Regions from separate parts of the Shewanella sp. BJSY2023SW007 genome, predicted to be linked through region 2. Evidence: predicted binding sites of a transcription regulator. Region 2 holds the regulator's gene; the other holds the start of a gene.
The links. The regulator LexA, encoded in region 2, represses DNA repair genes until DNA is damaged. The targets are predictions, from matches to a motif close to TACTGTATNNNNATACAGTA.

Region 1: a site for LexA is predicted at 4,753-4,772, ahead of dinB (DNA polymerase IV). Genes of this name have one in related genera too.

The regions. Positions count from the first base shown of each region.
Region 1 is NZ_JBKORL010000096.1:19,023-35,198, forward strand. It holds gene nqrM ((Na+)-NQR maturation NqrM) at 8-232, shown strand; gene ACMHXE_RS16745 (GGDEF domain-containing protein) at 332-1,318, shown strand; gene bfr (bacterioferritin) at 1,481-1,954, shown strand; gene bfr (bacterioferritin) at 1,965-2,432, shown strand; gene ACMHXE_RS16760 (methyl-accepting chemotaxis protein) at 2,662-4,668, shown strand; gene dinB (DNA polymerase IV) at 4,823-5,899, shown strand; gene ACMHXE_RS16770 (DMT family transporter) at 6,149-7,051, opposite strand; gene dnaK (molecular chaperone DnaK) at 7,354-9,267, shown strand; gene dnaJ (molecular chaperone DnaJ) at 9,358-10,488, shown strand; gene ACMHXE_RS16785 (MarR family winged helix-turn-helix transcriptional regulator) at 10,672-11,094, opposite strand; gene ACMHXE_RS16790 (FUSC family protein) at 11,244-13,391, opposite strand; gene ACMHXE_RS16795 (HlyD family secretion protein) at 13,393-14,256, opposite strand; gene ACMHXE_RS16800 (DUF1656 domain-containing protein) at 14,265-14,465, opposite strand; gene ACMHXE_RS16805 (M48 family metallopeptidase) at 14,728-15,522, shown strand; gene ACMHXE_RS16810 (FKBP-type peptidyl-prolyl cis-trans isomerase) at 15,684-16,176, shown strand, end outside.
Region 2 is NZ_JBKORL010000078.1:90,088-106,263, reverse strand. It holds gene ACMHXE_RS13350 (COX15/CtaA family protein) at 1-680, opposite strand, end outside; gene ACMHXE_RS13345 (hypothetical protein) at 680-1,222, opposite strand; gene ACMHXE_RS13340 (SURF1 family protein) at 1,283-2,029, opposite strand; gene ACMHXE_RS13335 (DUF2909 family protein) at 2,001-2,219, shown strand; gene ACMHXE_RS13330 (cytochrome c oxidase subunit 3) at 2,216-3,091, opposite strand; gene ACMHXE_RS13325 (cytochrome c oxidase assembly protein) at 3,088-3,651, opposite strand; gene ctaD (cytochrome c oxidase subunit I) at 3,653-5,263, opposite strand; partial or broken gene coxB (cytochrome c oxidase subunit II) at 5,282-6,403, opposite strand; gene ACMHXE_RS13310 (cell division inhibitor SulA) at 6,875-7,366, opposite strand; gene lexA (transcriptional repressor LexA) at 7,363-7,983, opposite strand; gene plsB (glycerol-3-phosphate 1-O-acyltransferase PlsB) at 8,248-10,674, shown strand; gene mtr (tryptophan permease) at 10,674-11,921, shown strand; tRNA gene ACMHXE_RS13290 (tRNA-Gly) at 12,020-12,093, shown strand; gene ACMHXE_RS13285 (VOC family protein) at 12,677-13,474, shown strand; gene ACMHXE_RS13280 (ribonuclease T2 family protein) at 13,481-14,455, opposite strand; gene ACMHXE_RS13275 (hypothetical protein) at 14,742-14,981, shown strand; gene ACMHXE_RS13270 (TM2 domain-containing protein) at 15,021-15,251, opposite strand; gene ACMHXE_RS13265 (hypothetical protein) at 15,261-15,524, opposite strand; gene greB (transcription elongation factor GreB) at 15,696-16,176, opposite strand, start outside.

The DNA.
Region 1 (16,176 bases), on a different contig from region 2:
AGCCTTTATGAGTACTTTTATTGCAGCCTTTGTGATACTGCTGGCGTTTTTCCTGCTGATGTCTGTGGGCTATTTAATCAAGCGCAAGGCGGTGCAGGGCAGTTGTGGTGGCCTCGGGGTCTTGGGTATAGAAAAGGCCTGCGATTGTGATGAACCTTGCGATAAACGCAAGGCCCGTGAAGCGGCTGAAGAAGCCCGGCGCGAGCGTTTAACCAAAGATAGAATTATTTGAAAAAGGGCCTCTTCGGAGGCCCTTTCTTCATTCATCGCCCTCGTCATTTTCTCCTGTACTACACTCAGTGGCAAAGCGGTCTGTAGAGGAGATATGCCCATGAGCCGGGAGCCGGAAGCTATTCTCGATTCAGTGGTACAGTTGACCGAGCAGCGGCAGTTGGATTCGCTGGCTGAGAGCCTGGTGTCCACAGTATCGCAAATGCTCAGTATAGATGAGGTGTGTATCCTGGATGTGGATAAGCTCACCAAGCGTAAAGGGGGCCTGGATGGCCAGCGCAATGTCAGTAGCGCCAGCTTGGCGGTGTCGGTCAAACTCTGTATCGAACAGCAAAGGGAGATCTGTTTCTCCAACGGTCTGCATCAGGAGTTGGCCGTTCCCATCATCATCAATGATAAACTCACCAAGGTGCTCTTGGTCAGCGCGCCTTTATTGACTGAGCAAGACAGGGTTCTACTCAGAGGTTTCGCCAAGGTCTATGAGAACTATTTTCACATAGTGGTGGAGAGCGAAACTGACAGCCTGACCAATTTATTAAACCGCAAGGCTTTTTTGCCACAGCTTTACAGTTCGGTAGAGATTGCCTGTGACCTCCTGCAGGAACAAGCGCAGGCAAGTCAGGATGCCGACGAGGAGCTCAAGCTGTGGATCTGTATCTTCGATATAGATTACTTCAAGAAAATCAACGATACCTTTGGTCATCTCTATGGCGATGAAGTCTTGTTGCAGGTTTCGGCGCTGATGAAGCAGGTGTTTAATCCCCAGGATCTTATGTTTCGTTTCGGCGGTGATGAGTTTGTTATTTTGCCGGCACCGCGAAGCCGCAGGGCGCTTATCGAATTGTGTCAGGAGTTCACCCAGAATTTGGCTCAATTGCAGCAAGAGCGTTTAGGCGGGATCCGCATCTCTATGGGCATTGTGGGAATCGATCCCCGAGTTGATCCCGGCACCTTGCTCAATCAGGCTGACAATGCACTGTATTTTGTTAAAGGCAATGGCCGTAACCAAGTAGCGTTTTATGGGCAACTGCTGGCGGAAGGCAAGCTACAGAGACCAGAGATAGAAGATGATATCGAGCTTTTTTAATCACTTGAACACAAAATCGGCTTGCTAACCTTAGTCAATATGATAATGATTATCTTTTGTAAGCTGGTGAAATTAAAGGTTAATTTGTAATACCCTCTACTTTAGGCTAGGCTGGAAAAACTTGACTTGGATCAAGTTTAATCAAAGCTAAAGGACGAGATAATGAAAGGTCATCCCAAAGTGGTTTCCCAGCTCAACAAGGTGTTGACCTGCGAGCTGACAGCCATCAATCAGTACTTCCTTCATGCCCGCATGTTCAAGAACTGGGGCCTGGAAGGACTCAACCATAAAGCCTACAAGAAATCGATTCAGGATATGAAACACGCCGATAAGCTTATCGAGCGGGTGTTGTTTCTCGAAGGCCTGCCCAACTTGCAACAGTTGGACAAGCTGCGTATAGGTGAACACAGCGAAGAGATGCTGGCCTGTGACAAACAGATGCTGGAAGAACAACTGACTGTGCTGCGTGATGCCATTGCCCTGTGTGAGATTGAACGTGATTATGTCAGTCGCGATATCCTCGAGGATCTACTGGAAGATGAAGAGGAACATCTGGATTGGCTGGAAGCTCAGTTTGAGCTGATAGGCCTGACCGGACTGGCTAACTATCTGCAATCACAGATTGAGACAGAATAAGGAGACAGATATGAAAGGCCATCAGCAAGTCATAGATGTGCTCAATAAGCTGCTGACCGGGGAACTGTCGGCAATGGATCAGTATTTCGTACATGCTCATATGTATGAAGACTGGGGGCTAAATGAGCTCTATGAGCGTATTAAACATGAGTCGGATGATGAAAGAGAGCATGCCGCCAAGTTGATTGCACGGATCCTGTTTCTGGAAGGCACTCCGGATGTTGCCAGTCGCGATGCCCTCACCATAGGTAAGAATGTGCAGGAGATGCTGCACAACGACTTGCAATATGAATACAAGGTTGCCGCCAATCTGAGAGAAGCCATCACCCTGTGTGAACAACTCAAGGACTATCAGAGCCGGGAGTTATTGGAGCTATTACTTGAAGAAACGGAAGACGACCATATGTATTGGTTGGAGAAGCAACTGGGCCTTATTGGCAAGGTTGGACTACAGAATTATATCCAGTCCAAGATGTAATGGTATTAAAGCCGTCACCACAGGAGCCGCTATTGCGGCTCTTTTGCTATCTGGTGTTGGTTGAATGCACTTAAGTTGGTAATAAGATACTGAATCGCTTCGGTTTGGTGCGGGCGATTGTTTACATAGAAAATTATATTGTTTCTTGTCATTTAATAGTCAAACTTGTTAACGGATTCTGATACATTGCTGGTTTCCTTAAATAAAAATATAACAAATAGGACTCGCAATGGAGCAGATAAGACGTTCCCTCAGTTTGCAACTTGTATTGGCTATCGCCGGTGCCCTGGCGCTGTTGTTGTCTATAGTGGCCGCAGTGATGGTTAAGAGCAGCAGCGACGATACCCGTGCCCGCATAGATCAGGACATATCGGCGCTGATCACCCTCAAGGCAAATGAAATCGGCAACTACTTCTACGCCAAGGGGCAGATTATTCACTCTGTCTTTGCTAACCCTGCCATCAATAACTGGTTTGCCAAATACCATAGCCGTGGCTCAGATCTCAGTCTCGATCCCGGTTATCAACAGCTGGTTGATTATTTCCACTTTTTCTCCGAGCAGGACAAGGAGATCAAGTCGGTGTTTTTTGGCTCGGCCAATACTTTCGAGTACTTTGATCTCAATGGTCGTTACGATGGCGATCCCGACTACTACACCAACAAACGTCCCTGGTGGCAGGAGGCGATAGCCAAAAATGGTTTGTTTGTCGGCGATCCGGCTGTGGATGCCAACGACGGCTCAATCTCGGCCACGGTCAAGACAGTAGTCAAGGATGCCAATGGTCGCCTTATAGGCATAGGTGGTATGGATATTCTCATCGATACCATAGGTAAAAATCTGCTGGCGCCAATCAAATACCGGGGCGAAGGTCAGGCATTTTTGATGACTGAGCAGGGAAAGTTGGTGTACTTCCCGGGTTTTAATCAAACGTTCCCCGCCGGCTCTGATGCGGCCGTTATTGACAATCTCAGCGGTGACAATCAGGGCTTTAGTGAACTGAAACGTGAAATGCAAACCCGGGATGCCGGTATCGCCGAAGTCACTTATCAGGGAGAGTTGCAGCGAGTGAGCTATATTGCCATTCGCGGTGATTATCCCAAGGTGCGCTGGTATTTGGGGTTCATGTTGCCCAATGAAGTGTTTCAGGCTCCTGTGAAGCAAAGCCTTTGGCAAACCAGCCTGGTTTCAGTGGGGATTATTTTACTGGTGGCGTTAACCGTTTTCCTGATGATGCTGCCGTTTCGGCGTAATCTCAATAGCCTGCTGCACACCATGGAAGATATCGCCGAGGGTGAGGGCGACTTGTCACGCCGCATTGAAATCAACCGCACCGATGAACTTGGGCGTCTTGGCGCAGCATTCAATCGTTTTGCCGCCAAGGTGCAGAGTCTGTTGCTGGAAACCCGTGAGCTCAGTGGTCGGGTGGATAATGGGGTTGCCGCCGCGGCTGAGGTGTGTGACAACGCACTGGCCTCTGTCAGTGCCCAGAAACAGGAAATTGCCTCGGTGGCTACAGCTGCTACCGAAATGGCCCACACAAGCCAGGAGATGGCGACCAACGCCCAACGAGCCGCCGAGTTTGCCGAGACGGCACTGTTGCAGTCCAGAAACGGCGCAAATGTGGTGCAGCAGGCCAGTCAGGGAATGCACTCACTTTCCACACAGGTCAACCAGGCTGCCGGGGTTATTCGGGCGCTCAGAAGCAGCTCGGAGGAGATAGGCGAGGTGCTCAGTGTGATCCGCGCCATTGCCGAGCAAACCAATCTGCTGGCACTCAACGCCGCCATTGAAGCGGCCCGCGCCGGGGAGCAGGGAAGGGGCTTTGCGGTTGTTGCCGATGAGGTGCGCACCCTGGCATCCCGCACCCAGGACTCGACGACCAATATTCAGGGCATTATCCAGACTCTGCAGCAACAGGCACAGCAAGCCGAACAGGTGATGGAAGCCGGAGTCAGGGAGGCCAACCAGGGCCAAAGCCTGACTCTGGAAGTGGAGCGAGCATTGACAGAAATCACCGCGGCAGTGGATGCCATCCAGTTGCAAACCATGGAGATCACAGCGGCTATAGGCCAGCAGGCTGTGGTGGCCGAAGAAGTGGCCTGCAATATTGAAAATGTTCGTGGCCGCTCCGATGAATCCCTGAGCGCCAGCGAAGAATTGTCACAAAAGATGCGGGCATTTCAACAGTTGGCCACGGCTCTGGGGCGCAACATAGGTCAGTTCCGCATAGATTAAGACGAGCTTTAAATCCATAAAGGAGAGCCCAGGCTCTCCTTTTTTGCTCCCGATTGAAATACCTTTACGTTATCCTGGCTTGTTAACTGTGTTTATATACAGTACTCTGTTTGTGTCCGGCTCGACCGAGCCCTTTGAGATCCGGAAAGTAAGCTTGAGAAAGATCATACATATCGACATGGACTGCTATTTTGCCGCAGTGGAGATGCGTGATTTTCCAGAATATCGTGGCCGACCTCTGGCCGTAGGTGGCAGCAGTGACAGACGCGGGGTGATAAGCACCTGCAATTATGAGGCGCGTAAATTCGGCGTTCGCTCTGCCATGGCCTCAGCCTATGCGTTAAAGCTTTGCCCGGATCTGCTGCTTATCCCCGGACGCATGTCTGTCTACAAGGAGGTCTCGGCAGAGATCCGGGCCATCTTTGCCCGGTATACCTCACTGATTGAACCTCTGTCGCTGGATGAAGCCTACCTGGATGTATCCGATAGCTCGTTATGCCAAGGCTCGGCCACCCTAATTGCCGAAGCGATTCGCGCCGATATCCTGGCGGAAACCGGCCTGACAGCCTCTGCGGGTATCGCCCCGGTCAAGTTTCTCGCCAAGGTGGCCTCGGATCTCAACAAGCCCAACGGTCAATATGTGATAACGCCACAGGCGCTGCCTGAGTTTGTTAAAACCCTGCCGCTTATCAAGATCCCCGGTGTCGGTAAGGTCACCGCCCAGAAGCTGGCTGATATGGGGCTGCATACCTGTGCGGATGTGCAAAAGGTGCCTCTGGCCATATTGCAGCAGCGGTTTGGGAAGTTTGGAACCTTACTTTATGAAAGGGCTCAGGGGATAGACGAACGGGAGTTGACTATTAACCGAGAACGTAAATCGGTCGGGGTAGAGACCACGCTGGCAGAGGATATCCATACTCTGGCTCAGTGTCGTCAGGTGATGCCACAGTTGGTTCAGGAGTTGGCCCGCCGTTTGGAGCGCGGAGCCAAAGACAGGCAAATTCAAAAGCTGGTGGTCAAACTCAAGTTTAGTGACTTTAAACAGACCACTATAGAAACCCGCTCGAATGAGTTATCTGTGCGTCTGCTGGATGACTTGCTGACCCAGGCATTGCAAAGAGCCAACGGTCGTGGCATCCGCCTGCTGGGGGTAGCTGCCGGCCTGGTCAGCCAGGATGACAGCCACTCATCGGCAGAGGAAACTATACAGCAGTTGGATTTGGCTTTCTAAATTTACAGTTTGGATTAGTTTACAGAAATGCATTCGGCTATCGGTTCTTGGGGTAACGGAACTGTTGGGCTAAAAAGCTCCTTCTACGGCATTACCTAGGCGCCAGTTCACCCAGCGCTTACTGTACGAGGCGATTCCTGGGTATTGGGCCATCATCATAGGGCCATCACCAATTTCCAACATTAGGCGAGCTGCACAGATGAGGCCGAGAATCTTCATTGCCCTTCAACAATGGCTGAATATGGCGTATCACACTAGCTTCACTTTCGGCGCCTTGGGTTTCAGTACTTTCTGTATCAAGAGTGCTGACAGGATAAGTCCCATGCCGACCAGAGTCGCCAGTGTGATGGCTTCTTTCAATATCAGCGCAATAAACACCATGGACAGGAGTGGCGTCAGAAACACCAGGTTGGTGATGCTGGCTGCTCGCTCTGTGGTTCTCAGTGCCATTAGCCAGAGCACAAAGGTAACGCCCATTTCAAACAGCCCCACATAGATACCGGCCCCTAGCGCTTGCCAATGCAAAGAGGGCAGACTTTCTGTTGCCAGCAGGGTGATGGTTATTAGCGGTAGACTCACCAAAAAACTCAGCAATAGGCTGACAATGGCATCGCCCTTGTCTTTGGTATTAATGATCCAATATAAGCACCAGAGCAGGGTACTGGAGAGTGCCAGCAGGATACCGAAGGGGTTTTCAAAGTCCATCGATAACAGGTTACCGCCGGTGGCGATTACCAATACTCCAAAGTAGCCGGTGATGGCCGCCAGCATGTCGCTGAGTTGCAGCTTTTGCTGCAACATGGGGGCGGCAAGCAGTGGCAGCAGTACCGCCCAGGTGTAGTTCAGCGACAGCGCCTGCTGCGCCGGCAAGAGATCATAGGCTTTGAACAGTACCAGATAATATAGAAAGGGATTCAGTATTCCGGTTTGCAGATAAAACCAGGGCCGGGCGCGAAACTGCTGCTTTAATAATGTGAGTTTTTTCTGCCAGGCAAGAATAAGCCCCAGACAGATGGATGAAGTGATAACGGCAACAAACACCAGTTGCAACGGCGAGAAGAAGCCAAGGGCGATTTTAAAGGCGGTCGCAACAGTGGACCAGAGGAATACGGCGGCCATTCCGTAGATCAGGGCCAGCTGGGATTTTTTCACTTTAGAGGTCTCTGTTTCTACTCTTGTTTTATGGCTGGTTCGGCCACGGTCGCAATCGACACTATTTTATTCAGCACTGCTAAACAAAAAAAGATCTTCGGCACCGACGATGCGAAAAAAGATTGTACAAAAGATCCATTTTTTTCTTCCTGGCCCTTGTAAAGCAGTTTTACGCCCTTATATAGGGGGTAAGGCAAGATTGGGGGCCATCTACAACGGGCTTGAAAACAGCGAGTTTACCCCCATATCTGAAATCAGATAAACATATTCAGTTCGAAAGAAAAGATTTTTCGGAGGACCTCATGGGTAAAATTATTGGTATCGACTTAGGCACAACAAACTCTTGTGTAGCTGTCCTCGATGGTGACAAGGCTCGCGTATTGGAGAATGCCGAAGGCGATCGTACTACACCTTCTATCATCGCCTTCACTGAAGACGAGACGCTGGTTGGCTCACCTGCAAAGCGTCAGGCTGTTACCAACCCTGCCAACACTTTCTTTGCCATCAAGCGTTTGATTGGCCGTCGCTTTACTGACGATGAAGTTCAGCGCGATGTCAGCATCATGCCTTTCAAGATCATCAAGGCCGACAACGGCGATGCTTGGATTGAAAGCCATGGCAAGAAAATGGCACCTCCTCAGGTGTCTGCTGAAGTACTGAAAAAGATGAAGAAAACTGCTGAAGATTTCCTGGGTGAGCCAGTGACTGAAGCGGTAATCACAGTACCTGCTTACTTCAACGACTCTCAGCGTCAGGCCACCAAAGATGCCGGCCGTATTGCGGGTCTGGAAGTAAAACGTATCATCAACGAGCCAACTGCAGCGGCACTGGCCTATGGTATCGACAAGAAGCAGGGCGACAACATTGTTGCTGTATATGACCTGGGTGGTGGTACTTTTGATATCTCCATCATCGAAATCGACAGCAACGACGGCGACCAGACTTTCGAAGTACTGGCAACCAACGGTGATACTCACCTGGGTGGTGAAGACTTCGACAACCGTCTGATCAACTACCTGGCTGACGAATTCAAGAAAGAGCAAGGTCTGGATCTGCGTAACGACCCTCTGGCTATGCAGCGTCTGAAAGAAGCTGCCGAGAAGGCCAAGATTGAGCTGTCCAGCACCACTCAGACCGAGGTGAACCTGCCTTACATCACTGCCGATGCGACAGGTCCCAAGCACTTGGTGGTTAAGATCACCCGTGCCAAACTGGAATCTCTGGTTGAAGACCTGATCCAGCGCTCTCTGGAGCCTCTGAAAGTGGCTCTGGCTGATGCCGACCTGTCAGTGTCTGACATCAACGAAGTGATCTTGGTGGGCGGTCAAACCCGTATGCCTAAGGTTCAGGAAGCGGTAACCAACTTCTTCGGTAAGGAACCACGTAAAGACGTGAACCCTGATGAAGCGGTAGCCGTAGGTGCTGCGATTCAAGGTGGTGTACTGGCCGGTGACGTGAAAGACGTACTGCTGCTGGACGTAACGCCTCTGTCTCTGGGTATCGAAACCATGGGCAGCGTAATGACTAAGCTGATTGAGAAGAATACGACTATTCCTACCAAGGCACAGCAGACCTTCTCTACAGCAGACGACAACCAGAGCGCAGTGACCATTCATGTGCTGCAGGGTGAGCGTAAGCAAGCCAGCGCCAACAAGTCACTGGGTCAGTTCAACCTGGAAGGTATTGAGCCTGCTCCACGCGGCATGCCACAGATTGAAGTGACTTTCGACATCGACGCCGACGGTATTCTGCACGTGTCTGCCAAAGACAAGAAGACAGGCAAAGAGCAGAACATCACCATCAAGGCCTCTTCCGGTCTGTCTGATGATGAAGTCGAGAAAATGGTTCGCGACGCCGAGGCTCATGCCGAGGAAGACAAGAAATTTGAAGAACTGGTCAGCGCCCGCAACCAGGCTGACGGTCTGGTACACGCCACCAAGAAACAGGTGGAAGAAGCCGGTGACGCTCTGGCAGCAGACGACAAGGCCAAGATCGAAACCGCTATGGCTGCTGTAGAAACTGCCACCAAGGGTAACGACAAAGAAGCTATCGAGAAGGCGACTCAAGAGCTGATAGAAGCTTCTGCCAAGCTGATGGAAATCGCTCAGGCCAAGGCACAACAAGGCCAAGGTCAAGGCGAAGCCCAGAGCAGCAATGCCCAGGCCGATGACGTTGTCGATGCCGAGTTCGAAGAGGTTAAAGACGACAAGAAGTAATTGGGTGGTAACACTCGATTAATTCCGGCGGGCGTTACGGGGCAACCCTAACGCCCGCTTGTGTGAATCCAGCTTGGAAAGCGTGAGATTATGTCAAAGCGAGATTATTACGAAGTATTGGGCGTCGGTCGCGACGCCAGCGAGCGGGAGATCAAGAAGGCCTATAAGCGCCTGGCGATGAAGTATCACCCTGACCGCAATCCGGGCGATAAGGCGGCCGAGGCCAGCTTTAAAGAAGTCAAAGAAGCCTACGAGATCCTGACCGACGAAGACAAAAAAGCTGCCTATGATCAGTTTGGTCATGCCGGGGTTGACCCTAACCGTGGCGGTGGTGGTTTTGGTGGCGGCGCTGATTTCGGTGATATCTTTGGTGACGTGTTCGGGGATATCTTCGGTGGTGGTCGTCGCGGCGGGCATCGTCAAGCTGCCCGTGGTTCAGATCTGCGTTACAACCTGGAACTGTCGCTGGAAGAAGCGGTGCGTGGTATTACCCGTGAGCTTAGGATCCCAACCTTGGTTAGCTGTGATCTCTGTGATGGCAGCGGCGCGAAGAAGGGTACCTCGGCGACCACTTGTGGTACCTGTCATGGTGCCGGTCAGGTACAGATGCGTCAGGGTTTTTTTGCTGTGCAGCAACCTTGTCCTACCTGTCATGGTCGCGGCAAGATCATCAAAGAACCTTGCAGCAAGTGTCACGGTGATGGCCGCATAGAAAAGAGCAAGACACTGTCGGTGAAAATTCCGGCCGGTGTCGATACCGGCGACCGTATCCGCCTGGCCGGTGAAGGTGAAGCCGGTGAATTCGGAGCCCCGGCGGGGGATCTCTATGTACAGGTTACTGTGCGCGAGCACCCGATCTTTGTCCGTGACGGCAATAACCTTTATTGTGAAGTGCCGATATCCTTCGCCAAGGCCGCCCTCGGCGGTGAAGTGGAAGTGCCGACACTGGATGGTAAGGTCAACCTGAAGATCCCGGCGGAAACCCAGACCGGCCGCATGTTCCGCATGCGCGGCAAAGGGGTTAAGTCGGTGCGCAGTCACGCGGTTGGCGATCTGCTTTGCAAAGTGGTGATGGAAACGCCGGTGAACTTGTCAGAGCGTCAGAAAGAGCTGCTGCGTGAATTTGAAACTTCAGTCACCGGCGCATCCAAGAAACATAGCCCCAAGGCTGAAGGCTTCTTCGATGGAGTGAAAAAGTTCTTTCAGGATTTGAATAGCTAACCGGCGCTCTACCGAAACAAAAAACCGATGCTCAAGGCATCGGTTTTTTTTGGGGTCATACTTGAGCTGGCGTTAATGTCGCACTCGATACTTATGCTGTTGCTGCTGTTTCCGGCCGCGGATTTAAGCACTTTTAGAATAGCAATGTTCAGAGTTACTGTCTGGTATTCAGAGCCCTGATATTCAGGCACCCAGCTTATGGAGCAGGCTTAGCCACAGTTGTTGCTCTTGCTCACTCAAGCGTGACATAAACTCATCGGCGACTTGCTGAAATGATACCTCGGCCTCAGTAAAAATCTTAGTGCCCGCCGGTGTCAGGGCTACCAGGCTGACTCTGGCATCACGGCTGGCGGTTTCCTTTTCTACCAGACCCATTTTTTCCATTGGGTTAAGCAGGCGGGTGATCCCCGAAGCGCTGAGTCCGGCACCCTGGGCCAGGTCGATCCTTCTGAGTTTATTGCCCTCGGCCTTTGCCAATTGTCTCAGTACCAAAAACTCGCTGAAGCTGATACCGTGCAGCGACAACCTGCCTGCCAGACTGCGTTGCAGTTGACTGTGCATCTCGGTTATAGCAAGCACAATGCTTGTCGTTATGGGTTGTGTCATCTGTGAAACCTCTGGAAACGAAATTAACTTGACCAATGCTTTATTAATACTTGATTGTGCAAGTATTAGTCTATTTGCTTGAGCAGTCAAGTAGTTTGCAAGTTTCTATCGGGTTGGATGACTTATGGCGCTGAGCTTCAGGTCTTTGCCTAAGGCTTTTGTTCGGAAGAAGACTCTTGCTCTTGCGGTGGCGCAGACTCTTGCCCTTGCTTTGGCGCAGACTCAGCTTGGGTTACGGGTGCATTGGCATTGCTTATCATGGCGGAGCTGCGCTCAAAGGTCATTATCAGGCGCTCAAACATCCCCTGAACCATTTCCAGTTGCTCCTGTGTCAAACCATCGGTTTGCAGCCGGGCTAAAAGGCGTTCGCAACTGCTACGGAAATCAGGTGGATTTTCGCCGCGGGAACAGAAGATAAAGGCGTTGGCGAGCGCCAGTTGCCAGTCTTGCAGTAGTTCGTCGAGTTGGCTGTCGCTGATGCTGGCCAGCAGGCGGCGCAGACGCATTGATACATGGCCCAGGTTAAGGCCGGTGAGGCCTAAGTCGGTCAGGGTTCGGTTGCTGCTCTGGCTGCTGCGTTCATAATTGGCCAAGCGCAGCAAGCGATCAGCCATACGGGCATTAAACCAGTCTTCAGGCTTGTCCTGTTTGACCATCTCAATCAGATCTTTGCGGGTGGCGTTGAGTAGGCGTTGCTGCATCATTTTGACCCCGGGCTCAGTCACCAGCTTAAACAGCCAATAGAGGATGCTGACGCCGACAAAGATGGCCATCGCCTTGCTCAGGGTGTTGTCTACGGCAAAAGCCTGGCTCATGTCTTTGCCGGGGCTGACCAAAATAGCAAATGGGATGCAAAATCCAAGGCCGTAGGGCAGGGTGGCCTGATTGGCCAGCGCCATCAGGCCAATAAAGAAGGGGCCTGCCAATACCAACAACATGATCTCAATATCGCCGCTGCTTTGGGCCAGTAGTCCGAGGGCGTAAAATATTGCGACAGGAATGGCGATCATTACTCCTATCAGCAGTCGCCGCAGGATCATGCTCAAAAGGGGTAAGGGCAGTCTGGCCATCATGATGGAGAAGATCACCGGCATGGTCATTATCATCAGGGCCGCACTGGAAGCGGTGCCAATCCACATCCCGGCACCTATCAGGAAAATCAGCATGGTTCTGACACCCGTGATAAGCCCCAGCAGGGGATCTCTGTGGGTCTGCATCGCGGGAGCATTGAGCAGCGTTTTATCCGGTGACTCCAACGCCTTGAATGCCCGCAGCACCAGCACCAAATCGCTGGCCAGCTCCGAGGCGGTTTTCAGCAGCCGCGATTCCAGTGGGCTGATACAGGTATGAGTGTTGCGAAAGTGGATGATTTCGCGCCTTTGCCTGTGTGCCAATTCATAACAGAATTGGAAATCGTCCGACTCGGACATCGCCTTGAAGTTGCTTTTTAGGGTACGGATTAGCCCTGAGAGAGTGCTTGTCATCAACTCTTCGTGGTTACGCTGCAAACGGCCGAATATCTGGATCACGGCGAGCAATGATAACACCTTGTTGAATAACAAATTGGCCGCACGACTGCGTCCCGGGCCTTCCGGACCCTCGTAGCTGAGAGCGTTGGCATCGTCGCTGGCTGCTGCCAGTGATTCAAGAATTGCGTCTATCTGATTATGGCGATTTTCATGGGAGCCGTTGAGATCCAGCTCCAGTGTGAGGTATTCCAGGGTTTGGTTGACTATTTTACGGGTTTGTTTTTGTAGCCCTTCGGTGACTCTGACTGGCCACAGCAACTGGCTCATCAGAGTGGCACAGATGGCACCGACTATAATTTCGCTGACCCTGGAGTGGGCGACGGCGAAGATGGTTTCACTGTTTGCTGTAGCTGGGCTTACCATCACCAAGAGCACAATAAGACAGGGGGTGATCCCCGCCATGGCAAAGGCGTAGACAAAGTTGATATGGCGTACCATGGCCGACAATGCAGAGTTGAGCCCCAACCACAGCGCCAGGGTGAGCATGGCCAGTTCGGGGGCACCGTAAAAAATGCTGAGAATAGCTATGCCGGCAACCCCGCCTACCAGGGTGCCTATTATCTGGCAAAGACCTTTTTCCAGCACCAGGCCACTTTCGGGGCGCATCTGCAGGAATATTGCCGATACCAGCGCCCAGTAGGGGCGCTCCAAGTCCAGATAGAGCGCCGCCGTCAATGCCAGTGCCATGGCAATCACCCCTTTGGTGGCGAAGATTAGCGTGCGCTTGTCCGGGGTCAGAAATACCGCCAGCGTGGGAGATAGGGGCATATTATTTTTCGGCTTGCAGTTGGATGGAAACCGTCAATCCGGCGCTGAGTTCATGTTGTTCCGAAGCCGGGTCCAGCTTGATATCAACAGGGATCCTCTGTGCCAGCCTGACCCAGTTGAAGCTCTGTTGAATTTGCGGCAACAGTTGACCATTGGCATTGGTATTGGTATCGGCAATTGCTTTGCCTATGCTGATCACTTCGCCCCTGAGCGGCTCGCCACCGCTCATTAGGCTGATTTTGGCCTTTTGGCCTACCTTTATTAATGGCAGTTTGGTTTCTTCAAAGTACCCTGTGACATAGAAAGAGCCTTGTTTAACCAGAGATAATACCGCCTTGCCCTGGTTAACATAGTTGCCCCGACGCAGGCTGAGGTTGATTATGGTGCCATCGGCGGGGGAGTGAACCTGAGTGCGCTGCAGATCTATTTTGCTGCTGTCGAGTCTGGCCTTTGCCAAGTTGTAGCTGGCTTTGGCCAACTCTGTGTTGATCCGTGCAGTTTCCAAATCCTCTTCACTGATCACCTCGCGGCCGGTGAGATTCTTGCGCCGTTCATATTTGTGCTTGGCCAGTTCCCATGCATGTAGCTTGTTTTCCAGCTCGGCGGCCAATTCGGTACTGGCGGCTTGATAACGGGTATCGTCCACCTTAAACAGCAGATCGCCACGTTTGACTTGTTGGTTATCTTTAACATTCAGTTGAGTGACCCAGCCTGAGACATCGGCCGAGAGGGTAATGACTTCGGCCCGCACCCGGCCATCACGGGTCCAGGGGGAATAGAGGTAGTGATTCCAAATCCAATATCCGGCCACTAAGGCAGCCAGCACGAGAAGCAAGGTAATGGAGATGCGCAGTACTTTTGCCATGATAAGTGTCAACTCTCAAACAGGTAGATAATCAGTGCCAGATAGCACACGAACAGGGCGACTTCGAACCAGGCCACTCGCCAGATTTTTGTGTACAGTCCGGTCCAGTGAAGAACCAGTCTGGTCAGAAACCAGAGTGCGAGCGCAAGAGGTGCGAAGAGAACCAAAGGACTGAACAGCAATCCCCCCAAGGCTAATTCTTCAAGCATTGTATGAGTTGGAACCTATAAAAAGACGTTTGGTAAAGAGTAACTTATAAGTGGATAACGGCGTTTGCCGTATCCATGTATCTCAATCAGTGTCGTGCCTGACAAGCCAGAGGTCAACTTTTTTCAAGCCTTGGCTGTACGCGCAGCTGGCTGTACGCGCAGCTGGCTTTTGGCCGGCGGGATCATTGGCGATACGAGAAGCTGTGCTTGCGTGTGACACTCAGGTAAAATCCAGGGAAACTTTATCACCGGAAGATAAAAGATGAATAACCGAATTTTCGGCCTACTTGCCATACTCTTTGTGGGAGCTCTTTCAGGCTGCTCCACTACTCAGTCGCCCACCGGGCGCTCGCAGATGCTGTTGTTTTCGCCCGAGCAGATAAACCAGATGGGTACCGCCTCTTTCGAGCAGATAAAAGCAAAAGAGAAGCAGAGCCAGGACAAGGCCGCCAGTGCCTATGTTGCCTGTGTGGCGCAGCGTATTACCTCTTTATTGCCGCAACAACATTGGCAATGGGTACTGTTTGAGTCGGATCAGGTCAACGCCTTTGCCTTGCCCGGTGGTCATATCGGTGTCTATACCGGGCTTCTTAAGGTGGCCAACAATGAAGACCAACTGGCAACGGTAATCGGCCATGAGATAGCGCATGTGTTGGCGCAGCACGGTAATGAACAGGCCTCACGGGCCCAACTCAGCAATACCGGTATGCAGTTGGCCGGTACGGCGTTGGGGATGGGGCAAGTAGCCAATGCCGATCTTTACATGGCGGCCCTGGGGCTTGGGGTGCAGGTGGGCTATATCTTACCCTATGGCCGGGCGCAGGAATCCGAGGCCGATGTGATGGGGCTGGAGCTGATGGCCAGGGCCGGCTTCGATCCTGGAGCCGGGGTGACCTTATGGCAAAACATGGCCAAGGCGGGGGGCGGTCAGGGGCCGGAGCTGTTGTCGACTCATCCATCCAATGAGAACCGCATTGCCCAGTTGCGTGATTTACAAGCGCAGATGATGCCGCTCTATCAGGCGAGCAAGGGTAAATTTAGCTCTTGCCAAAAATGAGGTTAACAAAGTCGGCTTGAGGCTCGGCCTTCTGTCCATTTTGGCTTGAGACTCGGCGAATGAACAAAGCGTAAGGATACGAATAAGCGCAACACTTGAACCCGGATAAGTGTTACACTGTGCCGCGAAAAATTCACAGATAAACTGAGAGTAAACTGATTATGTCTGATAAGTTCACCAGTGTTGAACAACAAGCCAGCTACGGCGTAGGCCGCCAGTTGGGTGAGCAACTGGCCGCAAACTCTTTCGAAGGTCTGGATATTCCAGCCGTTCAAGCCGGTCTGGCCGATGCATTTGACGGCAAAGAGAGTGTTGTTTCCATGGAAGATATGCAGGTTGCTTTCTCTGAAATCAGCCGTCGCTTGCAAAAGGCGCAGGAAGAGGCTGCCGAAGCCGCTTCTGCCGAAGGTAATGCTTTCCTGGCCGAAAACGCCAAACGTGAAGGTGTGGTGACTACCGAATCAGGTCTGCAGTACGAAATCATCAACGAAGGCTCAGGCGAGAAGCCAAGCTATGATTCCAACGTTCGTACTCACTATCACGGTACCTTTATCGACGGTAAAGTATTCGACAGTTCAGTAACCCGTGGTCAGCCTGCCGAATTCCCGGTTTCCGGCGTGATTGCCGGTTGGACCGAAGCGCTGCAACTGATGC
Region 2 (16,176 bases):
AAGCTGGGATGCTGCCCCTGAAAAGGAGAGAAGGCATCTGCCAGACGTAGGTTGCTGCTCCAGTCACCTTCGCAGATAGGCAACTCTGTGCAGGCCAGGGCGGCGTAGTTGGAGGAGGTCCAGCCGCCAAGCATAATTTGCAGTACCACAACAGCCAGCGCCACCATGGCCAAAGGCGCCAAGGTGCGGGCTTTGGGATCGCCATCCGGGATTTGCAGCGGTCGGAGCCTGAGATACAGCAGCAACAGCAGCGAAAACAGGGTGAACCCCCCGAGCAGGTGAGACATGACCACGACGGGCATCAGTTTCATGGTCACAGTCCACATTCCCAGCAGCGCTTGAAATACGATCAGGGCGGCGATCAGTCCCGGCAGCTTCTTCGGGGTTGCGCTGCCACGCCAACTCTGGATCAAAATAAGTAATACCAGAATCCCCAGCGAGCCGGCCACATATCTGTGGATCATCTCCAGCCAGGCTTTCTTGGGTTCTATTTCTTGTCCCGGAAAGTGGCGTTCGACATGAGCCAATTCATGGGCCTGAGAAGGCACCTTGAGATGGCCATAGCAACCGGGCCAGTCGGGGCAGCCAAGGCCGGCATCCGACAGCCGGGTGTAGGCGCCCAACAGGATGACCGTCAGAGTGCAGATGAGGGTCATCTTCAGTAGCAAGTTCAGTTTCATCAGCCCACCCTCGAGAGTTTCAACAGCTTACGCAGGTCGCTGACCAAGGCCTTGCCCTGCAGGAGTTGGCTCTGGTGATCCACTACCCCGGGATAGGCCAACACCCAAGCGCCCAGAGGGTCGACTATCACCAACATCTGCTGCTGTAATGGATTCTCGGCGGTCAGAGGTTTATCCAGAGTGACTCGATGAAAGTCGTTGTTTAGCGGAGCTTCCGTGTCGCTTTCCCGGTTGATGAAAATCAGGGTGTCGACCCTGTCCATCTCGGCACCCAGCGCCGTATGGCTCTGCTGCAATATGAAGAGTTGTTCCTGGCATAGTTCATCGCAGTTGGCCGGTATCAGGTATAGGACTTGCCAGCGGCCGGGAAGCGGGTTGTCGAGCCCAAGTTGCTGATAACCCAGATTAGCCGGCAGCAACTGGCCCTTATTGGTGGCCCCGCCTTGATATAGCTCGAAGCTCAGTACCAGTTTTGCCAGTATCACCGGCAGGGCAAAGGCCAGCAGTAGTATTAAGAGTGGTCTTTGGGTTCGGGAGTTCATCCTGGCTCCTCTTGCTGTAATTGGGCGTTCTGAATTCAGCTCGCCCTATGGTTAGTGTGGTTAGTGTCGATTCAGTTTCCAGCGCCACCAGACAAGCAGTAACAACAGGGCGGCAGCCATGGAAAACCACTGCAGGGCATAACCCAGGTGCTTTTCAGCCGACATGGGCAATGGCTGCCAGGGTCTTGGCAAGTCCACACCTTCCAGTTGCTCCGGCTGCAGCACGGCCGGGATCAGTTTGTGCCCAAGCAAGTGCTCGAGCTGCGGCCAGTTGAGATTTTGTATTCGCTTGGGCCAACCGGCTTCGGCCAAGAGCTCCTGGCTCAGTGGGTTACTGCCCTTTTGCCACAATCGGCCTTCGAGGGTGAGGCGTGGCGGTAATGGCAATATCTCTGGCAGTTCACTGCGTTTTTCTGCGGCTGGGATAAACCCCAGCTCCAGCAATAGCCAGGGTTGCTCCGGCTCAACTTGCAGAGGTTGCAGCAACAGGTAGCCCACGCGTCCCTGATACACCTGGTTGTCCAGCAGCAATTGCTTGCCGCTCAATACATTGGCACTCAGCTGCAGTTTCTGCCCTGTGAGCCGGCTGCCAGGGTCTTGCCTCAGCAGAGCTGAAAAACTGCTTGGCCCCGCATCCGCTTTGGCGGCAATCTCCTGAGCCAATAGTTGCTTTTCTTCAGCGCGCTGCAGTTGCCAGAATCCCAGCTTGACCATGAGTAGAAACAGCCCCAAAGTAAATAACAGTACAAGGTAACGCCCCCAAGGGATGGGAGAGTGAATGTCAGTCAGTTTTTTCTTTAAAGTCATATTGGTACTGCTACTGCTGTTCATCATTTTCAACCTTGGTCGCGCCCTGTGGATCATGGTGCGCGGCGATTCATCTGTTCCCATGAGCCGTTTTCTTGGCCGCCGGGTGTTGTTTTCGGCGCTGGTGGTTATTTTGTTACTGCTGGCATTGGCGCTGGGGATTATTTCCCCCAATCCCCGGCCTTACTAAAGCACGTACACAAAAACAAACAGGCATAGCCACACCACATCGACAAAGTGCCAATACCAGCTGCCGGCCTGAAAGGCAAAGTGACGCTCAGCGCTGAAGTGCCCCTTTAAAACCCTGAAAAACAGCACCAACAGGAATAGTGTGCCCAGAGTCACATGCATACCGTGGAAACCTGTCAGCAGGAAGAAGGTGTTGCCATAGACACCGGACTGCAGCGTCAGCCCCAGCTCAGTGTAGGCATGGACATATTCCTCTCCCTGCAAGATTAGAAAGGCCAGTCCCAGCAAGATGGTGAGTCCAAGCCAGAGGGTTAAGGCGGTGCGTTTGCCTTTCTCTAACCCCAGGTGGGCAAAGTGCAGGGTAATAGAGGAGGTGAGTAGAATAATGGTGTTGAAAAGGGGTAAACCATTCCAACCCATGGCTTGGGTTTCAGTACCGTCCGGGGTTTTCAGTAAGGGCCAGCCTGCGCTGAATCCGGGCCAGAGCACTTCGTTGGTCATGGCATTGTTGGATGCGCCACCCAACCAAGGCACGGCCACCATACGGGCATAGAAGAGGGCGCCGAAAAAGGCCGCAAAGAACATCACCTCAGAGAAGATGAACCAACTCATTCCCTGACGAAATGACCTGTCCATCTGTGGCGAATAGAGACCACTCATGGATTCATGGATCACGTTTCTGAACCAGCCAATCAGCATGAACAGAATGACGGCAATTCCCGCCAGCAGTACGTAACTGCCGTGGCCCCCGTTAGACTTGAGCTGGGATACATAAGTACCGGCACCATAGGCGATAAGGAAAAGCCCCAATGCGCCGACAATCGGCCAGGCGCTTTGAGCCGGAACATAATAGTGTTCATGTTTACTGGTCATTTCGCTGCTCCTTGCTCCAGGGCATCGGATATCTGTCTATCCGTGATGTCATAGAGGGTGTAAGAGAGGGTCAGAGTGCTGATGGAGTCCGGCAGGTCCGGATCCACGTAAAACACCAGCGGCAGCTCGGCACTGGCATCGGCAGCCAGCGGCTGCTGATTGAAACAGAAGCACTCGGTTTTATTGAAGTAGGCGGCGCCTTGTCCCGGTGAAACGGAAGGGATCGCCTGACCTATCTTGTATTGGTGTGACAGGTTGCGGGCCAGAAAGCGGGTATGGGTCAACTGGCCGGGATGCACCTTGATACGGGTCACTTCCGGCTTGAACTCCCACGGCATTCCCTTGGCCACCTGAGAGATAAACTCCACAGTGACCAAGCGGCTGTTATCCACTTGGGCACTATAAGTGGCGGCGCTGGTGTTGGTCTTGCCATTGATCCCCAACTGCTGACAAAGCACGTCATAGAGCGGCACCAGGGCAAAGCCGAAGCCGAACATGGCTACGGCGCCAAGCAGCAGCAGGCGTACCAGTTTACGGTTGTCAGGGCGGGAGTCTGCCATATCACTTAATCTCCGGCGGAGTGCTGAAGGTGTGATAAGGCGCCGGACTTGGGAGTGTCCACTCCAGCCCCTGGGCACCTTCCCAAGGTTTGGCCGGAGCCTGGGCGCCGCCGCGAATACATTTGATCACCAGCACCAGAAATATCAGCTGTGACAGGCCAAAGGCAAAACCGCCTATAGAGACAATCTGATTGACATCGGCAAACTGCACCGAGTAGTCGGGGATGCGTCTGGGCATACCGGCCAACCCGAGGAAATGCATCGGGAAGAACAACACATTGACCGAAATGACCGAACACCAAAAATGCCACTTGGCCAAGGTCTCGCTGTACATATGCCCGGTCCACTTGGGTAGCCAGTAATAGGCGGCGGCCATGATGGAGAAGATGGCGCCGGTGACCAGCACATAATGGAAATGGGCAACCACAAAGTAAGTGTCATGGTATTGGAAGTCGGCTGGGGTGATTGCCAACATCAGGCCGGAGAAGCCGCCTATGGTGAAGAGAATAATAAAGGCACAGGCGAACATCATAGGGGCTTCAAAGCTGATGGATCCCCGCCACATGGTGGCAACCCAGTTGAATACCTTGACCCCGGTTGGCACGGCAATCAGCATGGTGCAGTACATAAAAAAGAGTTCGGCAAAGACAGGCATACCTGTGGTGAACATGTGGTGTGCCCACACCAGGAAGGAGAGGATCGCGATGCTGGCGGTGGCGTAGACCATTGAGGCGTAGCCAAACAAAGGCTTGCGGCTGAATGCCGGAATGATGGCCGAGATGATGCCGAATGACGGCAAGATCATTATGTACACCTCGGGGTGGCCGAAGAACCAGAAAATATGCTGGAACATCACAGGATCTCCGCCGCCGGCGGCATCGAAGAAGCTGGTGCCGAAGAATTTGTCTGTCAGTACCATGGTCACAGCCCCGGCCAATACCGGCATGACGGCTATCAGAAGGAAAGCGGTGATAAGCCAGGTCCAGACGAACAGGGGCAGCTTCATCCAGTTCATGCCAGGTGCGCGCAGATTCACTATGGTGACTATCACGTTGATCGCCCCCATGATTGAGCTTATCCCCATGATATGTATTGAAAAAACAAACAAGGCTGTGCTGTCGGCGCTATAAGTTGTCGACAATGGGGCATAGAAGGTCCAGCCAAAATTGGGGCCGCCACCTTCCATAAACAATGAGCTAAGCAGGATCAGGAAGGCGAAGGGCAAAATCCAGAAGCTCCAGTTGTTCATCCGCGGCAGCGCCATATCCGGCGCACCTATCATCATGGGGATCAACCAGTTGGCCAGACCGGTAAAGGCCGGCATCACGGCGCCAAAAACCATGATAAGGCCATGAACTGTGGTCATTTGGTTAAAGAAGTTGGGTTCGACCAGTTGCAATCCGGGTTGGAATAACTCAGCACGGATCACCATGGCCATGGCGCCCCCTATCAGGAACATGATGAAGCTGAACCAGAGATAGAGTGTGCCTATATCTTTATGGTTGGTGGTCAGCAACCAGCGCATGATCCCCTTGGGGGCGTGATGATGCTGGTGTTCCTGCTCAGTGATTTCCTGAACACCGGCTTTCGCATCTTGACTGAATGAGTTCATCTTCTCCCCCTACTGCCCGTGGTTATTGACGTCGGCGGCTTGCACTGTGTCGCCTGTGTTATTGCCCCAGGCATTACGCTCATAGGTCACCACAGCGGCCAGTTCCTTGGCGGTAATCTGTTTGCCGAAGGCCTGCATGGCGGTGCCTGTCTTGCCATGGATCACTATGTCCAGATGGGCAGCTATTGGGCCTATGGCAATAGCACTGCCCTTGAGCCCAGGGAATACCCCTTGAAGTCCGGCGCCGTTGGGCTGATGACAGGCGGCGCAGCGCGCCATATAGATCTGTTCGCCAAGCGCCATGGCCTCATCATGGCTCATGGTCTCACTGAGGGCTGCCTGAGCTTCTTCGGCAGCCGTAGCCGCGGCTTGTTTCTGCTCTGCTATCCAGGCGTCGAACTCCTCTTCTGCCAGTACCTGCACCACAATCGGCATAAAGCCGTGGTCTTTACCGCAAAGCTCGGCACATTGGCCGCGGTAGATCCCCGGCTTGTCTATCCGGGTCCAGGCCTCGTTGATAAAGCCGGGGTTGGCATCTTTTTTGACAGCAAAGGCGGGCACCCACCAGGAGTGGATCACATCATCTGAGGTCATCAAGAATCGGACTTTGCGATTGATGGGCAATACCAAAGGCTTGTCGACTTCAAGCAGGTAGTGCTCGCCCTTGGCTTCCTGGCCTTCTATCTGGGATCTCGGCGTTGCCAATATGCTGAAGAAGTCGATGTCTTCGCCGAAATAGCTGTAGTGCCATTTCCATTGCGAGCCGGTGATCTTGACCGTCAGGTCGGCATCACTGGTATCCTCCATGGCAATCAGCGTTTGGGTTGCGGGGATCGCCATTAGGATTAGGATTAAGAAGGGGATAAGCGTCCAGGCAATTTCTACCTTGGTACTTTCATGGAATTGGGACGCGACTGCCCCTTTAGATTTTCTATGGTTGATCATGGCGTAGATCATCACGCCGAATACGACCAAACCTATGGCGCAGCAAATATATAGAATGATCATGTGCAGGTGATACACCTTGCCACTGATCTCAGTTACCCCTTGAGTCATATTCAAGGGCATATCTGCCTGAGCACCTGGAGACAACAAGCTGACGCACAACAAGGTCAGCAAAACACACAGCCATTGCTTCACAAGACATCTCCTCTGTCAATTGCATTCGCAACTACAAAGAAGAGTCACACAGTAAGTCTTTGCTCTATGCAAACTCTTCAGTTCCCAAAAAAGCAACGATGACTTCAAAGTGCGGCGGCGGTTTCACTTAGCTCTAGGTATACAGGTGGTAACCACTGTTGCACTTACCGCTGAATATACTCAGCATTTCCGGCGACGGCACCACTCGCTATGAATCGAAATGGGACGGTCAACCTACGACGAATTGCATGGAGATAACACAATCGTTGTTCCTACATTACTTGTAGATTAAATATTGATCAAGATCACGATGTTTTCTAACTATATGAAAAAAAAGCGCCTGTTAATCCAGAGGTGAATTCTGCGTGAGAGGCTGACCAGCGCGGGTTTGCGTCGATTTACTAAGGAAAGGTATTGCACCAAAAAGGCGCAGAATAAAGGCCATTCTAGAATGGCCTTTTAAACACACCATCAATGGATGGAGCGGGTAAGTTCGTTGAGGCGGTTATCTATCTCTTTCGCCTGCCGTCCTGTTTCCAGCACTACGCCCATGGCTCTGGCGTTACGGGCGACCAGCTGCAATCGGCGGTTATCACGGGCATCCAGGCTGTCTATCCAACTGATCACTGCACTGGAGGTGCCGTTGGTCAGGGCTCTTTCTGTTGCCCACAAGGCTTCAACTTCATCCTTGGTGCGCACCAAGAGCACTCTATCCATTCTGACACCGGCCCTTGCTAAGGTTTCCTTGTAACCTATGCTGGCCGGGGCGTTAATCAAGACAATCCAGCGCCCCTGTTGGCTCAGTTGCGCCAATTGAGGGCAGAGGCGCAATAACTCCTGACGTCCCTGGCTATGGCTGGCCAAGCTGGAGATACCTGTATGTTGCCAAGGCTGATTGCCGGCAATACTGGTGTCTGTCCACAGGCCTGGGTGTCTTGGGGCGTTGCCTGTCATTATACTCATAGCCAGTCTCCATTGCGTATTATCCCTACCGCCAGTCCTTCAATGGTCAACGGCTGAAAAGTCAGGTCGACTTTGATTGGGGAGTAAGCCTCGTTCTCGGCATGTAGATAAACCACATTACCTTTCTTTTCAAAACGTTTTACCGTTACATCATCTTCAACCCTGGCCACCACGACTTGACCGTTACGGGCTTCCTGTACCTTGTGAACCGCCAGGAGATCACCTTCGAGAATGCCTATATTCTTCATGCTGTCGCCGCGCACCCGCAGCAGGAAGTCGGCACTGGGATGGAACATACTAGGGTCGACCTGGTAATACTGTTCCACATGCTCCTGTGCCAGTATAGGTTCACCGGCGGCGACCTGACCTATTAGCGGGAGGCCGGTTTCTGACTCGGCTTGTTCATCATGAGGTAGACGAATGCCGCGAGAGGTGCCTGGTATGATCTCAATACAGCCTTTCTTGGCCAGCGCCTTGAGGTGTTCCTCGGCGGCATTGGCACTCTTAAAGCCTAACCGGGTAGCAATTTCGGCCCGGGTTGGTGGCATGCCGGTGTCGGCTATATTGCGTTTAATCAGTTCCAGAATCTGTGCCTGGCGCGGTGTCAGTGGTCTCATGATGATTCCTGTTTTTTCATACAGTACCTGTTAGTATATACAGTATTTTGATCAGTGCAAGTATTAACCAAAATTGAAACGTTTAGGGGAAGGGTAAATGTTTCAACCTGTGGCAGATTTGGACGGCCTGGCTTACGCATCAATGGGGAGTTCAAGGCATTTGCCAGAGGAGTCGTCGGGGCCGGTTCGCACCTTCCCTAGCTAAGGTTCAGGAAGTTCTGGTATTCTATTGGGCTATTGATTGTGGCTCAGACACTGAAAAACATGTCCAAACAAGATTCATTCTGGTTTAAATCCCTTCGCTGGCTCCAAAGCAAGCTGGTGCATACCACTGTGGTGCCTCAGGATCCTTTCGCAGATTTGAACCTGGATCTCGCCAAGCCGATGGCCTACGTGATGAAGACGGAGTCTGTCAGTGATATCGCGGCGTTGGCGGAAGTTACCCGTAAGTTTGGTTTGCCTTGCCCTTATGAGACGCTCAAGGTTGATGATATTACCGTCCCCAGAGTCGTCTGCCTGGAAGGTGCCAAGCCCCTGTTCGGTAAGCGTAAGAGCAATAAACCTTTTCTCAGCTGTTTCACTTCGCTGTTGAACCTGCATCAGGTCAATCCTGAATTGGATATTCAATTGGTGCCCGTGAGCCTCTATTGGGGCCGCACTCCGGGCAAGGAAGATGACAGCATGCGCGCCGCCGTATTTGAGCGGGAAAATCCCACTTGGCTGCGCAAGTTTCTGATGATCCTGTTCCTGGGACGTGACAACTTTGTGCAGTTTTCCAATGCGGTATCGCTGCGGCTGATGGCCGATGAACATGGAACCGACAAGGCTATTGCCCATAAGTTGTCTCGGGTGGCCAGGGTGCATTTTCGCCGGCAACGCAAGGTGATGACAGGGCCATTACTGCCTAATCGTCAGGCGTTGTTCAATGAATTGTTACGTTCGGAAACGCTTAAGAAGGCAATTAAGGAGGAGGCTGCAGCCAAGAAGATCCCTGAGGCCAGGGCCAGGGAGATGGCGGAGGAATATCTCGATGAGATTGCAGCCCACTATTCAGACAGCCTGGTGCGTATTGCCCAGCGGATCCTCACTTGGTTATGGAACAAGCTCTACAAGGGGATCAACATTAAGGGTGCCGAGCAGATACGCCAGTTGCACCATGATGGTCATGAGATAGTTTATGTACCTTGCCACCGCAGTCATATGGATTACCTGCTGCTCTCCTATATTCTCTATTTTCAGGGTATGGTTCCGCCCCACATAGCCGCCGGTATCAACCTGAACTTCTGGCCTGCCGGACCTATATTCCGTCGTGGTGGTGCTTTCTTTATCCGCCGAAGTTTCAACGGGAATAAACTCTATACCGCAGTGTTCCGTGAGTATCTGGATCAGTTGTTTGCCAAAGGCTATTCGGTCGAGTACTTCACCGAAGGTGGTCGCTCCCGTACCGGGCGGCTGCTGTCGCCAAAGACAGGGATGCTGGCGATGACAGTCAACTCTGTGTTGCGGGGTATTGAGCGGCCGGTGACTTTGGTGCCTGTGTACCTGGGTTATGACCATGTTATGGAAGTGGCAACTTATCACAAAGAACTCAGCGGCAAGAAGAAGCAAAAAGAATCTGTCTGGCAGGTGGTTGGCGCCTTGCGTAAGCTGGGTAATTTTGGTCAGGGTTATGTTAACTTTGGTGAACCTGTGACCCTGCAGAACTTCCTCAGTGAAGCGGCACCCAACTGGCGCGAAGAAGTGGCGGCCGATCCCGAGCAGAAACCCAGCTGGTTGACTCCGGCTGTCAATACTCTGGCCAATCGAGTGATGACCCATATCAACGATGCCGCAGCAGCCAGCGCCGTGACGCTTACCAGCCTGGTACTCTTGTCATCAGAGCAGAATGCGCTGGAGCGAAGCCAGTTGGAACGTCAGTTGGACCTGTATCTGGATCTGCTCAAGGAAGTTCCTTACACCCAGTACATCTCGGTGGCCGAAGGTGACGGTAAGCAATTGCTGCAACAAGGTCTGGAGCTGAATAAGTTTACGGTTCAGGAAGATGCACTGGGTGATATTATCTCAATCGACGAGTCGATTGCGGTAACCATGACTTACTATCGCAACAACATTATTCACTTGTTTATGGTGCCTGCTTTGCTGGCCAGCTGCTTGGTGCGTCAAGAGCAGTGCAGCCGAGCTCAGATGCAGGCGGTGCTTGAGGATTTCTACCCTCTGCTGCAGGCCGAACTGTTTATGGGTAAGGCCGATGTCAGTGCCTATGCCGATCAACTGCTGGATCGTTTCATTGTCAAAGGTTTGGTGGCCGAAGAAGCCGATGGTTTCCGAGTGTTGGAAGCCGGGATCAATCCGCTGGCGCTGCTGGCCGAAACCATGAGCGAAACTCTTCAGCGTTATGCCATCATCTTTAACTTGCTGGCCGCTCACCCGGGTATTGAGCGTGGCGACTTGGAGCGCGAAAGCCACAAGTTGGCCAGTCGTCTGGGCGCGCTGCATGGGATTACTGCCCCCGAGTTTTACGACAAAAAACTCTATGGCATTGTGAGCATCAAGCTCAAAGAGCTTGGGTATCTCACCAAGGAAGATATCCGCCATGATATAGAGCGAACCCGAGATTATGCCAACCAGCTACTGCGTCCTCAGGTCAAGCAAACCATAGTTGACAGCGTCGCCGCCGAACAGGAGGCCTGATGGCCAATCATATGAATGCGGCGCCTGCCAAGGCGTCTTTGCTGGGCGGCGCCATGATCATCGCCGGGACCACAGTCGGTGCAGGTATGTTTTCGCTGCCGGTAGAAGGCGCCGGCATGTGGTTTGGCTACTCTGTGCTTATGTTGTTGGGGGTGTGGTTTTGCATGTTCATGTCCGGGCTGCTGCTGCTGGAAACCAACCTGCATTTTGAGCCGGGCGCCAGCTTTGACACCCTCACCAAGGAAACTTTGGGGCAGTTCTGGCGGGTGCTTAACGGCGCCTCGATAACCTTCGTGCTCTATATCCTCACTTACGCCTATATCAGTGGCGGCGGTTCTATAGTTAATCACAGCCTGGAAGGTATGGATATCAGCCTGCCGCAGAGCTTTGCCGCCTTGGTGTTTGCCCTGGTGTTGGCACTGGTGGTGCTTATCAGCACCAAGGCAGTGGATCGCATCACCACTATAATGCTGGGCGGGATGATCATCAGCTTCTTTCTGGCGATAGGCAATCTGCTGATCGGCATAGACACCAGCAAGTTGTTACTACCTGATGGTGAGAACTCTTATGGCTCATATCTGTGGGCGGCCATTCCTTTTGGCCTGGCGAGTTTTGGCTATCATGGCAATGTGCCGTCGCTGGTGAAATACTACGGCAAGCAACCGGGCACCATTATCAAGGCGATTTTTGTTGGTACCTTTATTGCCTTGGCTATCTACCTGTGTTGGTTGGTGGCTACCATGGGGAATATTTCCCGCGGCGAATTCGGCGCTATTATTGCTCAGGGTGGCAATATGGGGGTATTGGTCGGCGCCTTGTCCAAGGTGATGGATAACTCGCTGCTCAACACCATGCTCACTCTGTTTGCCAATCTGGCGGTGGCGTCTTCATTCCTGGGAGTAACCCTGGGCTTGTTTGATTATCTGGCAGATCTGTTTGGTTTTGACGACAGTCGCAGCGGCAGGGCCAAGACCGCCTTGGTGACTTTTCTGCCTCCGACTTTGTTGGGTATGTTGTTTCCCGATGGCTTCCTGGTTGCTATCGGCTTTGCTGCCTTGGCGGCTACGGTATGGGCCGTTATAGTGCCGGCCTTGATGGCTTGGCGCTCAAGACAACAATTCGCCGATAGCCAGGGCTTTCGTGTGCCGGGGGGGACACCTTTGATAGCCATAGTGGTGCTGTTTGGATTACTCACGGCAGCCTGCCATCTGTTGGCCATGGCTGGTATCCTGCCTAAGTATTCATGAAGCGAGAAGCTGCTCTCTTTTTCAAAGAAATGAAAGAGCGGCTTCTTGACAAGACTATAAAAGTCAGTAATTTATATCGTCCACGCCGAGTGTTTTGTGCGGGTGTAGTTCAATGGTAGAACGGCAGCTTCCCAAGCTGCATACGTGGGTTCGATTCCCATCACCCGCTCCAAGTTTCGTCATAGTTAATATTTGCTCCCAGTAGCTTATGAATCAATATTCGTTTTTGCTCTGAGCGTTATCTGTAGCCTATGACCATTTAGGTTGCACAGGTGTAGGTCTCGTTTTTCTATCTGTACAAGCCAATAAACTGAAAGGCCGTACCTTTCTCAAAGGGGGCTGGTCATTTTGAACCTTCTGAGTCTAAATAGCGCCGCTTTAGGAATGGTGACAAACTCTCTTGGGATTTGTCTGACAGTTATCCTACCCGGGATAAGCCAGTATTACCTCTTCATAAAGGGATTGTGTCCATTGCCCTGCATCCTTTTTATGTTTGAGATTTTGCATCTCATTGTTCCGTCGTAGTTTGTTGGTTGGCAGATTGTGTTGCATAGGGAAGAGTGACAGGGAAAGTTTATGCTAACCAACAGACTACGGCTTTTTTCCTCTATACATCGTCAAATCCATATATTCTCAATTCGGCATTGCCATCGTATATTTTCTATACAGCCTGGTATAATTTCTATTAGTGTTTAACGTAAATGGAACCGGCTTCATCAGCCTCCACTGCGCAACACAGAAATGGGAACCGGATAATGAAGATTACAGCATACAGACATGGCGAGCCCTGTTGGGTAGAGCTGGGGACGCAGGACTGGAACAGTGCCAAGCACTTTTATTGTCGACTCTTTGGTTGGCAAGCTGAAGATATTCCCATGCCGGAAGGCGCCTATACTATGTTGAAGCAGGCGCATGAAGATATAGGCGCCATTTACCAATTGCCTACTGAATTACAGCAGCAGGGGGTTCCCAGTCACTGGGCGGTTTACTTTGCGGTGGAGGATATTAATCACTGTATCGAGGCCATCAGCTCCGCTGGAGGCCAGCTTCTGATGGGCCCCCACGAGGTTGGCTGCGCCGGTAAGATGGCGCTATTTACCGATCCCGAAGGGGCCCATTTTTCGGTTTGGCAGGGCGTCGAACATCCCGGTGCCGGGCGTAAGTGGGAAGCCAACACTCTTTGCTGGGTTGAGCTCGCCTGTCGACAACCCGAAGAGGCTAAGATCTTTTATCCCAAGGTGTTCAACTGGCAGATGCGTCGCAGTGAGAATGCTGTTGATTTTGAATATACAGAATGGTTTCTCAATAGCGACAGCTGTGATGAAGGCATTGGTGGAATGCTGCAAATGACAGAGCAGTGGGGTGACGTGCCGCCCCACTGGATGATCTATTTCAGTGTTGATGACTGTGATCTGATGGCTTGTCGGGCGGCTGAATTGGGCGGCAAGGTTTGTGTGCCACCCACAGATATTCCCAATGTGGGGCGCTTTGCGGTGCTCAACGACCCCCAGGGGGCAGTGTTCAGTATTATTCGCCTGACTATGGCGCTCTAATTTCTCTCAGTTGGCCGCATCGATGCGGATCTGGCTACCACAGTTGCCGGGAGCAATTCTGGGTGCCTGTAGCAACAGAGTCTTCAGGTCGCTGTCATTTATCTTTTCGGGAAGGCTGAGTTGAATTTCGGTTAACATTCCCCGGTGACATTTAAGACTCAGCTTGTGCTCGCTCGAAGGGCCAAAGCTCTGTTGAAACGCTTGTCTTAAAGAATCGGTCGCTATCTTGGCGCCGATGTTTTGTTGCAGTAGGTTGAGCAGAGGCGTTGCCTGGTTCACCTCTGTGGTCAGTCTGAGTGCCAATGAAAAGTAGGCTTCGGCATTTTCATCCCGGCAACTGCCGTGTTTCCACCATTCGTGCCGCTCCAGGCAACTGCCGTAGGCGTGACTGGGCATCATCTGAGCCAGGCGCCGGGATACAGCTTTGCTTAACTCAATGGTGGGATAGTTGCAGAAGTCATCGGGCTTGTGTTTGACCTTGCCGCAATAGCCATAGCTGATGCCGCAAGAGCGCTTATTTGGCCATAAGCCGTGCAAGCTGAAATGACTGGCATCAAAGCGGTCGGCGCTTTGGCTGCGACATTCGGGTTTGCTGGAACCTTTTGACTCACAAAAGGCGTTTTGCCACGACAGAGCCAGTAGATGACTATCGTATTTATCGGCCAGGTTACAGGCGTTATCGGTTTGAGATTCCGTGGGCAACACACCTGTTTGCAGTTGGCCACAGTCGGCGGCAATCCAACGCAGAGGTGATTGTGTGGCTGAGGTCTTGACCCTGAACCAGGTGGGCGTGTTGTGACCAAGGCGTTCAACTATCTCCAGCCTCTGCCCTGGGCTGCTGTAAAGCTGCCCGGGATTAGTGCCCTTGTTCTTCGATTGAAACAGCGGACAGGTCTTGTCTATCAGCAACTCACCGGAAAAGGGGGCTGCCATGATCCCGATAGGTAACAGCCACAGCAATAATATCAGTAAGCGGGTCATAAGGTTCCTCTTTGACGAAATTGTCATCATGCAGATTTTAGTTTTGCCATGTGACACTTTGTATCTATATCAGTTTGAAGTGCAACTTATGTTAAATAGATGATCTTTGGTTTTGGTTTCAAGGCTCAGAGCTGATGCGCCATAGCCGGAATATTAGACGCTTTGGCCGCAGTTCAATGGCGCCAATTTGTATCTTTGCCTTTGTTGGTGAAATGCAGCGCAATTGTTGCTTGTCGATTAATTGTGTAGCTTGGCAATGACAGCAGAATTTTACAGGAAAAAGTAAATGAAAGGATGTGTTTCCGCGGCGGTTATGGTGTTGTGTTTGGGAGCCTGTAGTAGTACTGATGAAACGCAGCCGGCTCAAGCAGAAGTCGATCGCAGTGATGGTTATCGCTGTGAAAAAGTCACAGTGACAGGTTCGAGGATGCCGATAAGAAGGTGTACCACTCAGGCACAAAGGGAGCAGGAGCGTCTGGAAGCGGAAGAGATGTTACGTAAGGGAAGAGTACTTTCTAAGGAGTGAGTAAGGATGCCAGTGGCTCCAGCCACTGGCATCCAGGGATCAGGCTGCTTTGATCTGGCGGCCTTCGGCATCACGGAAACTACCGATGGCAATACGAACAAAGTCGATCAGAGTCCAAATACCCAGGCCACCCAGGGTCAGTAACATCAGCAGACCCGTACCGATTTTACCTGTGTAAAAACGGTGCACGCCGAAGCTGCCCAGGAAGAAGCACAGCAGTAGAGTAGGTACGAAACCCTTGTCGCTCAGTTGCTCATTTTCGATTGTCATTGTTTGTCCTTAAGTTAACTTTTGTCCCGGGTAAGTGATCAGCCTACCCTGCCCATCTTTATAGCTTCCCACGAGTAACATGAAAGTGATTATCACTGTGTGGATAATATCGACCGCCAGTACAGCTATTCCGGTGAATACCAAGGTAGGATCATCTGTCGAAATCAGCGTAATACCTACTATTGCCAGACCGAGATCAAACAGGCCATGCAGAATACGTCCACAGTAAAAATGGTGTATGCCCAAGATGCCGAAAATGCCTGAAAGGCACACGGCTACGCCATAACTCTTATCGGATTTTTTGAGAGTCTGCACTTCCTTGTTCCTATGTTGAAAGCTGAGTCGTCCGGCCCGGCAGGCATCTCCCTGCACTTCTTCGAGCCAAACGGGGGAAGTCTACCTTTTTCCTGGGATTTTTTTCAATAACAAATTGTTAAATTGAGATTATTCTGACACATCTGTTTCAAACGCCTGGTATTGGATCACATTGATGTACCACTCTTTGATCCCGGATGGGGTTTGCACTTGGACCTCATCATCAACCTGTTTACCTATGAGTGCTCGCGCCATGGGGGAATCTATGGTGATATAGCCTTTCTTGGTGTCTATTTCATCCTTGCCGACAATCCGGTAGCGCACCACAGTGCCCTGGTCGTTTTCCAGCTCGACCCAAGCGCCGAAAAACACCTTTCCTTCCTGCTGCGGTGAGTAGTCGACTATTTTAAGCTCTTCCAGACGTTTAACCAGATAGCGGATCCGGCGATCTATCTGTCGCAGCAAGCGTTTGTTGTAGGTGTAATCTGCGTTTTCGGAGCGGTCACCCTGGGCCGCGGCCTCCTGTACCTTGAGGGTGATCTCGGGACGGTATTCCTTCCACAGATATTTGAGTTCTTTGTCCAGGGCTTCCCAGCCCTTACGGGTAATC